DNA from 2 places in the Methylosinus sp. LW3 genome. Region 2 is predicted to be linked to the other one. Evidence: riboswitches for the same ligand, from Rfam matches in the RefSeq annotation. Region 2 holds a riboswitch; the other holds the start of a gene.
The links. A riboswitch is a leader RNA that binds a small molecule or an ion and turns the genes downstream of it on or off. The one in region 2 is predicted to bind fluoride.
Positions count from the first base shown of each region.

Region 1 (4,405 bases), 1.6 Mb from region 2:
GAATGGGACGCGTTCCGCATCGATCTCGGCATCACCAATGTCGCCGACGTTCGCTATTATTCGCCGCTCGGCGGCTTCGATTACACGAATTACAAGAAGACGAGCGTCTTCGGCGCCGTGCCGGGACAAGGCCGCTCCTATTACGCGGGACTGACGATGAAGTTCTGAGCTTCGCCTTTTGCGCGGTCCGGCGAGACATGCGATAGACGGGGCGAGAGGCGCAGGCAGCGCCTTTCGTTCCGGCCGCAGCAGGATCGCCCGACATGCCGCTCACCGAATCGCAGCTCATCGGTACGCCCGACAATCCCGTACCGCCCAATGCGAAGGTCTTCGCCATTCGCACGGCGGATGGACGCAGCTTGCGCGCGGCGAGCTTCGCGCCGCCGCGTGGGGCGATCGGCACAGTGGCGCTGTTTCAGGGCCGGGCCGAGTTCATCGAGAAATATTTCGAGACGATCAATGATCTGCTCGCCCGCGACCTCCATGTGGTGACGCTGGATTGGCGCGGACAGGGCGGCTCGGAGCGCGATCTTTCCGATCCGCGCAAGGGCCATGTCGATGATTTCGCGCTCTATCAGCGCGATCTCGACGCTTTCATCACCGATGTTCTGGCGCTCGAATGCCCCTCCCCCTGGCATGCGCTGGCGCATTCCATGGGCGGCGCCATTTTGCTCGATCGCGTCCATTCGGCGCGCTCGCCTTTCGATCGCGTCATCGTCGCCGCGCCGATGGTCGACTTCGAGGGACTACGCTTTCCGATCGGCGCGCGCGCCATCGCCGACACGCTCGATATGTTCGGCCTCGGCGCCATGTATGTGCCGGGCGGCGGACCGAAATCGCTGGAGGAGCTGCCCTTCGAGGGCAATCGGCTGACCTCCGATCCCGCGCGCTTTTCCCGCAACGCCAATGTGGTGCGCGCCGCGCCGCATCTCGCCATCGGCGATCCGACCGTCGGCTGGGTCAACGCCGCCTTCCGGCTGATGAAGCAGCTCAGCGCGCCCGAATACGCCCGCGCCGTGCGCACGCCGGTAATGGCGTTTCTCTGCGGTCGCGACCGCATCGTCTCCTCGCGCGCGATCGAGCGCTTCGCTCAAAGGCTGCCGGTCGCGAGCCTCATAGAGGTTCCCGGCGCGCGTCACGAATTGCTGATGGAGCGCGACGAATTGCGCGAGCAGTTCTGGGCGGCGTTCGACGCTTTCGTCCCTGGCGAGGCGGTGGATCGCGCCTGAGCGCTCTTCCGATCACTCGAAGGCGGTCTGAAAGCGCACGATCGCCCGCGCCACCGGCCGCGTCGGCAGATAGCAGAAGGAGTTGGTGGCGATTTTCGCCTCCTTGCAGTGCTCGTGCTCGGCGTTCCACTCATAGCCGAGCCGCTCCATGCAGGCGACGATATGATCATGCAACACGCGGCTGTTCTTGTGCCGCTCCTGGGGGAGCTTGCTCTCGCTGTCGAGCTCGCAATCGGTGACGTCTATCTTCAGCCCGGCGAAATAGCGTCCGCTGCTGCTGCCGGTGACGAAGACGAACTCTGTGGCGACGATGAAGGCGAGGCCGACGGCGAAGGCGACGCGCGCCTTGAACTTGCTGTCGAAGTAGTCGATGCCGATGAAGGACAGCCCGCCGAGCGCCAGCAATCCGCCGCCGAGCATGAGCGTCAGCGGAGCCACGAAGGCGGCGATATCCTCATTCATCGGCACATCTCCCGTCTGTTCCCGACGGGGCGCCGCCTTCCCCTCAGTCTCGAGGTCAAATGGAGCATGTCCTCCAACCGGCAAGCGCCCTGCAGGGGCGAGCGGCGAGCTTAGGCTCGCCGCCGCGATCGGGCTATTCGAATCTCAGCTGAAACGCGGTGATCGCGCGCTCGAAGCCGGTGGCCGGCAGATAGCAATAGGCATTGGTGGCGACCGGCGCATCCTTGCAATTGCGATGCGCGGGAGCCCATTCATAGCCGGCCTCCTGCATGCAGCCGAGAATGTGCTTGTGGATGACATTGACGTCCACGCCGAGACGCGCCTCCGGATGCGCGGACTCGCCCTCGAGCTCGCAGGCGGAAGTCTGCACCTGCTGCGCCTTGAAGAATGAGACGCTGCTGCCGGCGAGCACCACCTCGAGCGCGGCGAGAACGATGGAGCCCGCGACGAGCGCGGCGATCGCCTGGACGCGCGACTTCAGAAATTGAATCTCGATGAAGTAGAGCCCGCCAGCGGCGATCAGCGCTCATCCGATGACGAGAGCGAAAGGGGTGACGAAAACCGAGAGATCCTGATTCATCTGCTTCCTCCTGCATTGCGAGCGCGCAAGCGCCCTTGTTCGATGATCTTCCGATCATCGGCATTGAGCAGGAGTCATCAGCCTCTTCGGCGGTTGTAGGGGGCACCCCATCCCCTGGCGCGCCGGCTATCGCCGCGCGACCTTATGTAGCTAATTCGATACATAAAGCCTGCCGGGTCGTCAATGCGCAGGCGGGCGGCGCGTGGCGGACGCCTTCCGCGATCCCGCGCGCGAGCGTATGAGCCGCCGAGAGGACAAGGCGAAACGCTCATGCGCAACGACATAGACGACATCGTCGGCTCCCGACCTCCGCGGCATCCGGCTCTCGAGGCTCTTCTCGCCTTTTTGCAGCTGGGACTGACCAGCTTCGGCGGACCGATCGCCCATATCGGCTACTTCCGGGCCGAATTCGTCGAGCGCCGCAAATGGCTGAGCGAGACGGCCTTTGCCGATTTCGTCGCGCTCTGCCAATTTCTGCCTGGACCGGCCAGCAGCCAGCTCGGCTTCATTCTCGGCATGTCGCGCGCCGGCCTGCTCGGCGGCTTCTCGGCCTGGCTCGGCTTCACCTTGCCCTCGGCCGTCGCCCTCGTCCTTTTCGCCTATGGCGTCTCACAGCTCGGCGATGTCGCGCATCTTTCCTGGCTGCACGGCCTCGCGATTGTCGCCGTGGCCGTCGTCGCACAGGCGGTCTGGGGCATGGCGCGGAGCCTCTGCCCGGATCGCGAGCGCGCCACGATCGCGCTCGCGGCAATGATCCTCACTCTGGCGCTTCCCTCGGCCGCGGGCCAGATCGGCGCCATTGTCGGCGGCGGCCTCATCGGATGGCTGCTGCTCCCACAGAGATCGGCGCCGGCGTCGGCGCCGATCTCCGCCGGCTTCATCGGTCGGCGCGCCGGCCTCGCCTCGCTCGCTCTCTTCGTCCTCGTGCTGATCGGCGCGCCGATTCTCGCCGCTACCACCGGCGCGCATTGGCTCGCCATTTTCGCGGCTTTCTTTCGTTCCGGCGCTCTGGTGTTCGGCGGCGGCCATGTGGTGCTGCCGCTGCTGCAGCAGGCGGTGACGCCGCCGGGCTGGATCGGCTCGGACGCCTTCCTCGCAGGCTACGCCGCCGCCCAGGCCGTGCCCGGCCCCCTCTTCACCTTCGCGGCGTTTCTCGGCGCGGCGATGCGCGAGCCGCCCAACGGCTGGGCGGGCGCGATCCTGTGCCTCGTCGCCATCTATCTGCCGTCCTTGCTGCTGCTGCTCGGCGTGCTGCCATTCTGGGATGCGGTGCGCGGCCGCTCGGCCATGCGTTCGGCGCTCGCCGGCGTCAATGCGGCCGTGGTCGGCATTCTCACGGGCGCGCTCTACACGCCGGTCTGGACCAGCGCGGTCTTCTCGGCTGCGGATTTCTGCCTCGCGGCGACGGCCTATCTGCTGCTGGTCTTCTGGCGGGCGCCGGCCTGGCTCGTCGTCCTCTTCGGAGCGCTCGGCGCAGTCGCGATCGACTCCTTCGGCCGATCGCTCACTTGATCTCGGCGAAGCCCAATGGCTTGGCGTCGCTCGGCGCGGAGGCCGGCTCGCCCCGTGTCGCCGCGGCGATCGTCACGCCCGATTCTGCGCCCGCCGCCGCGGCGACGGCCTCGGGCGTATCGGAGAGAAAGGCGGCGAGCTCATCGGCGCCCCGCGCCGCGACCGCGGCCAGCGCCCGATCGTCGAGCAGCGTCCAGGGATCGCCGGCGCCGGTCACGGCCACCTCGTCGGTGAGCCGGCGGGCGCGTCGTCCGTTGCGGTCGAAAATATCGAAGACATAGGCGAAGCGCGTCGCCCCTTCGGGGCTCACATAGGCGGTGAGATAGCCGCGCAGACGATAGGCGGCCGCCGGCTCTTCGGCGGCGGCTATGTCGCGGCTCTCCGTCGCGCGGGCGAAGGCTGGGCGGAAGCGCGCCAGCGCATCCTCTGGCGCACCTTCCAGGCTGATGAGCGCCACAGGCGCGCCGCGCGGGCTGACGCCGGGCCGCGGCGTCAGACGCTGCCGCTGCGCGAGCTGCTCGGGCCGCGGATGGCCGATCTCGACCGCTGTATCGACGCAGCCGGCGAGCGTCAACGCGCCGATCGCCGCGCAGAACGGCCCGCAAAAGCGACGGCTGGAGCG
Region 1 is NZ_AZUO01000001.1:2,107,020-2,111,424, reverse strand. Features, by position in the region: gene METLW3_RS25450 (TonB-dependent receptor) at 1-168, shown strand, start outside; gene METLW3_RS0110740 (alpha/beta hydrolase) at 264-1,229, shown strand; gene METLW3_RS0110735 (hypothetical protein) at 1,242-1,691, opposite strand; gene METLW3_RS29070 (hypothetical protein) at 1,825-2,106, opposite strand; fluoride riboswitch at 2,333-2,395, opposite strand; gene chrA (chromate efflux transporter) at 2,542-3,783, shown strand; gene METLW3_RS0110720 (hypothetical protein) at 3,776-4,405, opposite strand, start outside.
Region 1: another riboswitch for fluoride. It lies ahead of METLW3_RS29070 (hypothetical protein); the one in region 2 lies ahead of smbP (small metal-binding protein SmbP).

Region 2 (4,405 bases):
CCGCCACCTGCCTCGCCTTCGCGCTCTCGCGCTTCGCGCGCGTCGAGACCGTCGGCTTCGACTATGGCCAACGTCATCGCGTCGAGCTCGAGCAACGCGGCGTGCTGCGGGAGGGGATGAAGCGCATCTCGCCGCTGTGGGCGGAGCGGCTCGGCGAGGACCACACCATCTCCATAGAAGCGCTCGGCGCCATCTCCGACACGGCGCTGACGCGCGAGGCGGAGATCGCCTTCGACGCCTCTGGTCTCCCCAATACTTTCGTGCCGGGGCGCAATATTCTCTTCCTCACCTTCGCCGCGGCGCTCGCCTATCGGCGCGGAATCGGAAGTCTCGTCGGCGGCATGTGCGAGACGGATTTTTCCGGCTATCCCGATTGCCGCGACGCGACGATCCGCGCGGTGGAGACAGCGCTGACTTTGGGCATGGACCGGAAGCTCGCAATCCTCACGCCGCTGATGTGGATCGACAAGGCCGCGACCTGGAAGCTCGCCGAGGATCTGGGCGGCGAGCCGCTGGTGCGGCTCATCGTCGAGGAGAGCCACACCTGCTATCTGGGCGAGCGCGGCAAGCGTTTCGACTGGGGCCATGGCTGCGGCGAATGTCCCGCCTGCCGCCTGCGCGCCGCCGGCTGGGAGAAATATCGCGCGGCTCAGCCTTCCGGCGCGCCGAGCTGACGAAACATCACCAAGGCGTCGACCAAGCCCAGCGTCGGATGCTGGAAGGCGCGCGGCTGCCGGCCGACGATCTCGAAATCGAAAGAGCGCCATAGGCGGATGGCGCGGATGTTCGTCTCGACGACGAAGTTGAACTGCATGCCGCGAAAGCCGCGCTCGCGCGCATGATCCAGCGAATGCGCGCACATTGCGCGGGCGACGCCGCGACCGGCCGCTTCGGCGCTGGTCATATAGCCGCAATTGCAGATATGGGCTCCGCCGCCGGCCTGATTGGCGCGCAGGTAATAGGAGCCGATGATCCTCCCCTCGTCGTCTTCCGCGACGAAGGTCTCGCGATCCGCGCCCAGCCAATAGGCGAGGGCGTCGGCCTCGCTCATGTCGCGATCGAGCGCATAGGTCTCGCCGGCGCGGATGGTCGGGCCGATGACGCGCCAGATCGCCGGCGCGTCGCTGTTTCGAGCGGGGCGAATGCGCATGGGTCGTCCTCGATCGAGCGGCTCAGGCCGTTCGAGCCGCGATATCGACGAAGCTCTTGCCCTCGCGATCCTCGATCTCGACTAGCCATAAATCCGGATCGAAGGCGATCTCCTTGCGGGCGCGCTCCTCGGCCTCCAGCGGCGTCACCCATTCATCCGCGTGCAGACGCGCGAAAAGGCGATCGACGCCTTCCGGCAAATCCACGCTCTGCGGCGCCGGCCCGAGCAGCGCCGCGCGTCCATCCAGGCGGTCGATCTTCACGAAGATCGCGCCCGCTTCCTCGGAGCCGCGGCGGCGCAGCATGGCGACGGAGCCGGCCGTCTCGGCGCGGCGGATGAGGGCGGAGACGAAAAAGTCGGATCGGAGACGCATGAATTCTTTTCAGCCATGAGAACCCGTCCGCGCAAGCGCTTTCGACATTGCCGCCGGCGGCGGCGCTTCGATCGACGAGCGCGAGAACGGCTCGGCTTCAGCCCGTTCTTGACGCTGTCTCATCGCTCAGATACCAATTTCGCCAAGGCCGCCGCTCGCGCGTGCGGCCGGGGGATGGGGTCCCCCTTCAACCGCCGCAAAGGCTGATGACTCCTGCTGATGTCCGATGATCGACCGATCGTCGGAGAGAGCGATCTATTCGCTCGGCAGGAGTCCGTCATGAGTCCGATCGCCGCGGTTTTTCCGTTTCGTAAAGTCCGATCCGTCGAATGCGCGCGCATCGTCGCCGCGCTTTCGATCGAGCTTCGTCGCGCAGAGGCGCGCGCCCTCGGCCGGGCGGTCACGGCCAATCCAATGAGATTCGAATGACCGCGTTCACCGGCTGCGCCGCGTCGGCGCGGCCGGCGACGAAAAATCGAATCCGAAACGTCGACCGCAACGGTCGAAATGAGGAGAGTGAAATGAAAATTCGCAAATTCGGGCTCGCCGCCAGCCTCGGCCTCGCGGCGCTCATCGGGCCGACGCTCGCTCGCGCCGACGACCGGCTGGACCAGGCGATCTATCACGTCAATGAAGCGATCACCCAGGGCGGCAAGCTGCATGACGCCGGCCTGCTCTCCTATCACGCCGATCTCGCGCTCGAGAAAGCCGAGGGCCTTCAGAAGTTCAAGCCCAATCCGCACATGGCCGAGGCGATCGTCCATATAAAGGCGGCGATAGAGGAGGGGCAGGCGAATCACACCGAAGCCGCGACCAAGCAGGCGAAGGAAGCGCTCTCGCATCTCGAGGAAGCGAGCAAAGAGACCGCCCAATAAAGCTCTGCGACGCGCGAGGCCGCGATCGGCCTCGCGCGAAGCTCCCACCGGCAAAGGCTCGAGATGATCTATGTTCTCATCATGATCGGCAGCGCGATCGGCGGCGTCGCGCGCTATTGGCTCTCGGGAGTCGTCTCCCGCTGCTTCGGCGAGGCCTTTCCCTGGGGCACGCTGATCGTGAATGTCTCCGGCTGTTTCGCGATCGGCTTTTTCGCGACGCTCACGTCGCCGGGGGACGGCCGTCTCTTCGTCGATACGCAGACGCGCCAATTCGTGATGATCGGCCTATGCGGGGGCTATACGACCTTCTCCTCCTTCGGCCTGCAGACGCTCAATCTGGCGCGCGGCGGCGAGGCCTTCGCTGCGCTCGCCAATATCGGCCTGTCGTTCGGGCTCTGTCTTTTCGCCGTCTGGCTCGGACATCTCGCCGCCGCTCATCTCAACGCGCTGAAAGGAGCCTGACGATGCAATTGCCTCGAGACGCGACTCTGCTGCGCATCTTCATTGGCGAGGACGAGAAATTCGAAGGGCGACCGCTGCATGAGGCGATCGTGCGGACGGCGCGCGCGCTGCACCTCGCCGGCGCCACCGTGCTGCGCGGCCCTGTAGGATTCGGCCATAACAGCCGGCTGCGCACGACGAAGATATTGAGCCTCTCGGAAGATCTCCCCATTGTCATAGAGATCGTCGACGAAGAGGACAAGATCGACGCCTTTCTGCCGACGCTCGACTCGATGATGAGCGGCGGGCTGGTCACGCTCGAGAAAGTGCGCGTGATGCGCTATGGCGAGAAGACGTGATCACGCCAGATCGGCGAGCTGCCCCCGCGCCGCCGAGCGGATGAGGCGCTTCTCCGCCTCCCATCGCGTCGCCTCATCGACGCTCGTCAGAAATTCGATCTTGCCGCCCGCGAGCGCGGCGATCGGCAATCCGTCGCGAAACAGCAGGCGATTGCCGGTGAGCGCGGCGAGCTTGCCGCCCGGGGTCAGCACGCCGATGAGATTGAGCGGATCGGCCGCCGACAGCGACACATATTGCCCGTCGGCCGGCCGGCGGCGAATCTCGCGCAGCAGGCCGACGGCGTCCGGCAGCGCATATTGCTCGCCGGAAAAGCCGGCGACGAAACGCCCGCCGCGAATTTCGCCGCGCGCCTCGAGCCGTCGATAGACGCGCAAGAGATCGCGCCAGGGCGGCAGCCAGCCGCCTTCGCGCGCCAAAAGGCGCCAGAAGACGACGCCATAACGGCGCAGCAGCGCCTGCGCGATGTGCTCCACGCAAGCATGACGCGCTTGCGAGCCCGGCGGCGCATAGGCGCGGCGAATGAGCGACCAGCGCCCGGCGCTCTCCATGCCGAAGGAAAGCACTTTGCCGCGCCGCCGCGCGCCGTCGAAAGGCTTGCGCTTCTCGGAAGGCACGAGCAGCGCGCGCAGCCCGCCGAAACTGTCCGAGGTGACGAGGCCGAGCGCCGCCAGCTCGCCCAGCGCCGTCTCCAGCTCGGAGCGCAACAGGCGCGAGGCGTCGACCAGCTCCTCGAAGAACAGCGCCCCCTCGGCGCGCAGCGTTTCGAGCGCCAATTGAGCGCGGCCGCTCAGCGCCGGCGGCTCGGTGGGGGTGGCGATCGAGGTCCAATCGCCGAGCCGTCGCCGCTCCAAAAGGGCGACCGGCGAGCTTTTGATCGGCGAGACCGCGCGGGCGCCTTTGGTGGCGGCAGGCGGCGTCAGCCGCGCCCAGGCGATGCGGCCGGAGAGGCAGAGCGAATCGAGATATCCGGTCTCGTAATCGGAGAGGCGGGCCGGGAGAATTTCCGTCTCCCACGCGCCCGCCGGCGCTTCATATCCCTCGAGCCCGGAGAGTGCGGCAGGCAGCGCCTCCGGCCCCTTCAGCCGAGCGTCCTCGGCGACATGCTGCCAATCGAAGAGGAAGCGCAGGAAGTCGCGCGCCGCCACCGGCTCGATCTCCGCGCGCAGACGCTTGATCGTGTAATGGTGGATGCGCGCCAGCAGGCGG
Region 2 is NZ_AZUO01000001.1:3,713,694-3,718,098, reverse strand. Features, by position in the region: gene queC (7-cyano-7-deazaguanine synthase QueC) at 1-674, shown strand, start outside; gene METLW3_RS0118655 (GNAT family N-acetyltransferase) at 650-1,150, opposite strand; gene METLW3_RS0118650 (DUF1491 family protein) at 1,173-1,523, opposite strand; fluoride riboswitch at 1,685-1,746, shown strand; gene smbP (small metal-binding protein SmbP) at 2,045-2,398, shown strand; gene crcB (fluoride efflux transporter CrcB) at 2,462-2,860, shown strand; gene METLW3_RS0118630 (DUF190 domain-containing protein) at 2,863-3,198, shown strand; gene METLW3_RS0118625 (DEAD/DEAH box helicase) at 3,199-4,405, opposite strand, start outside.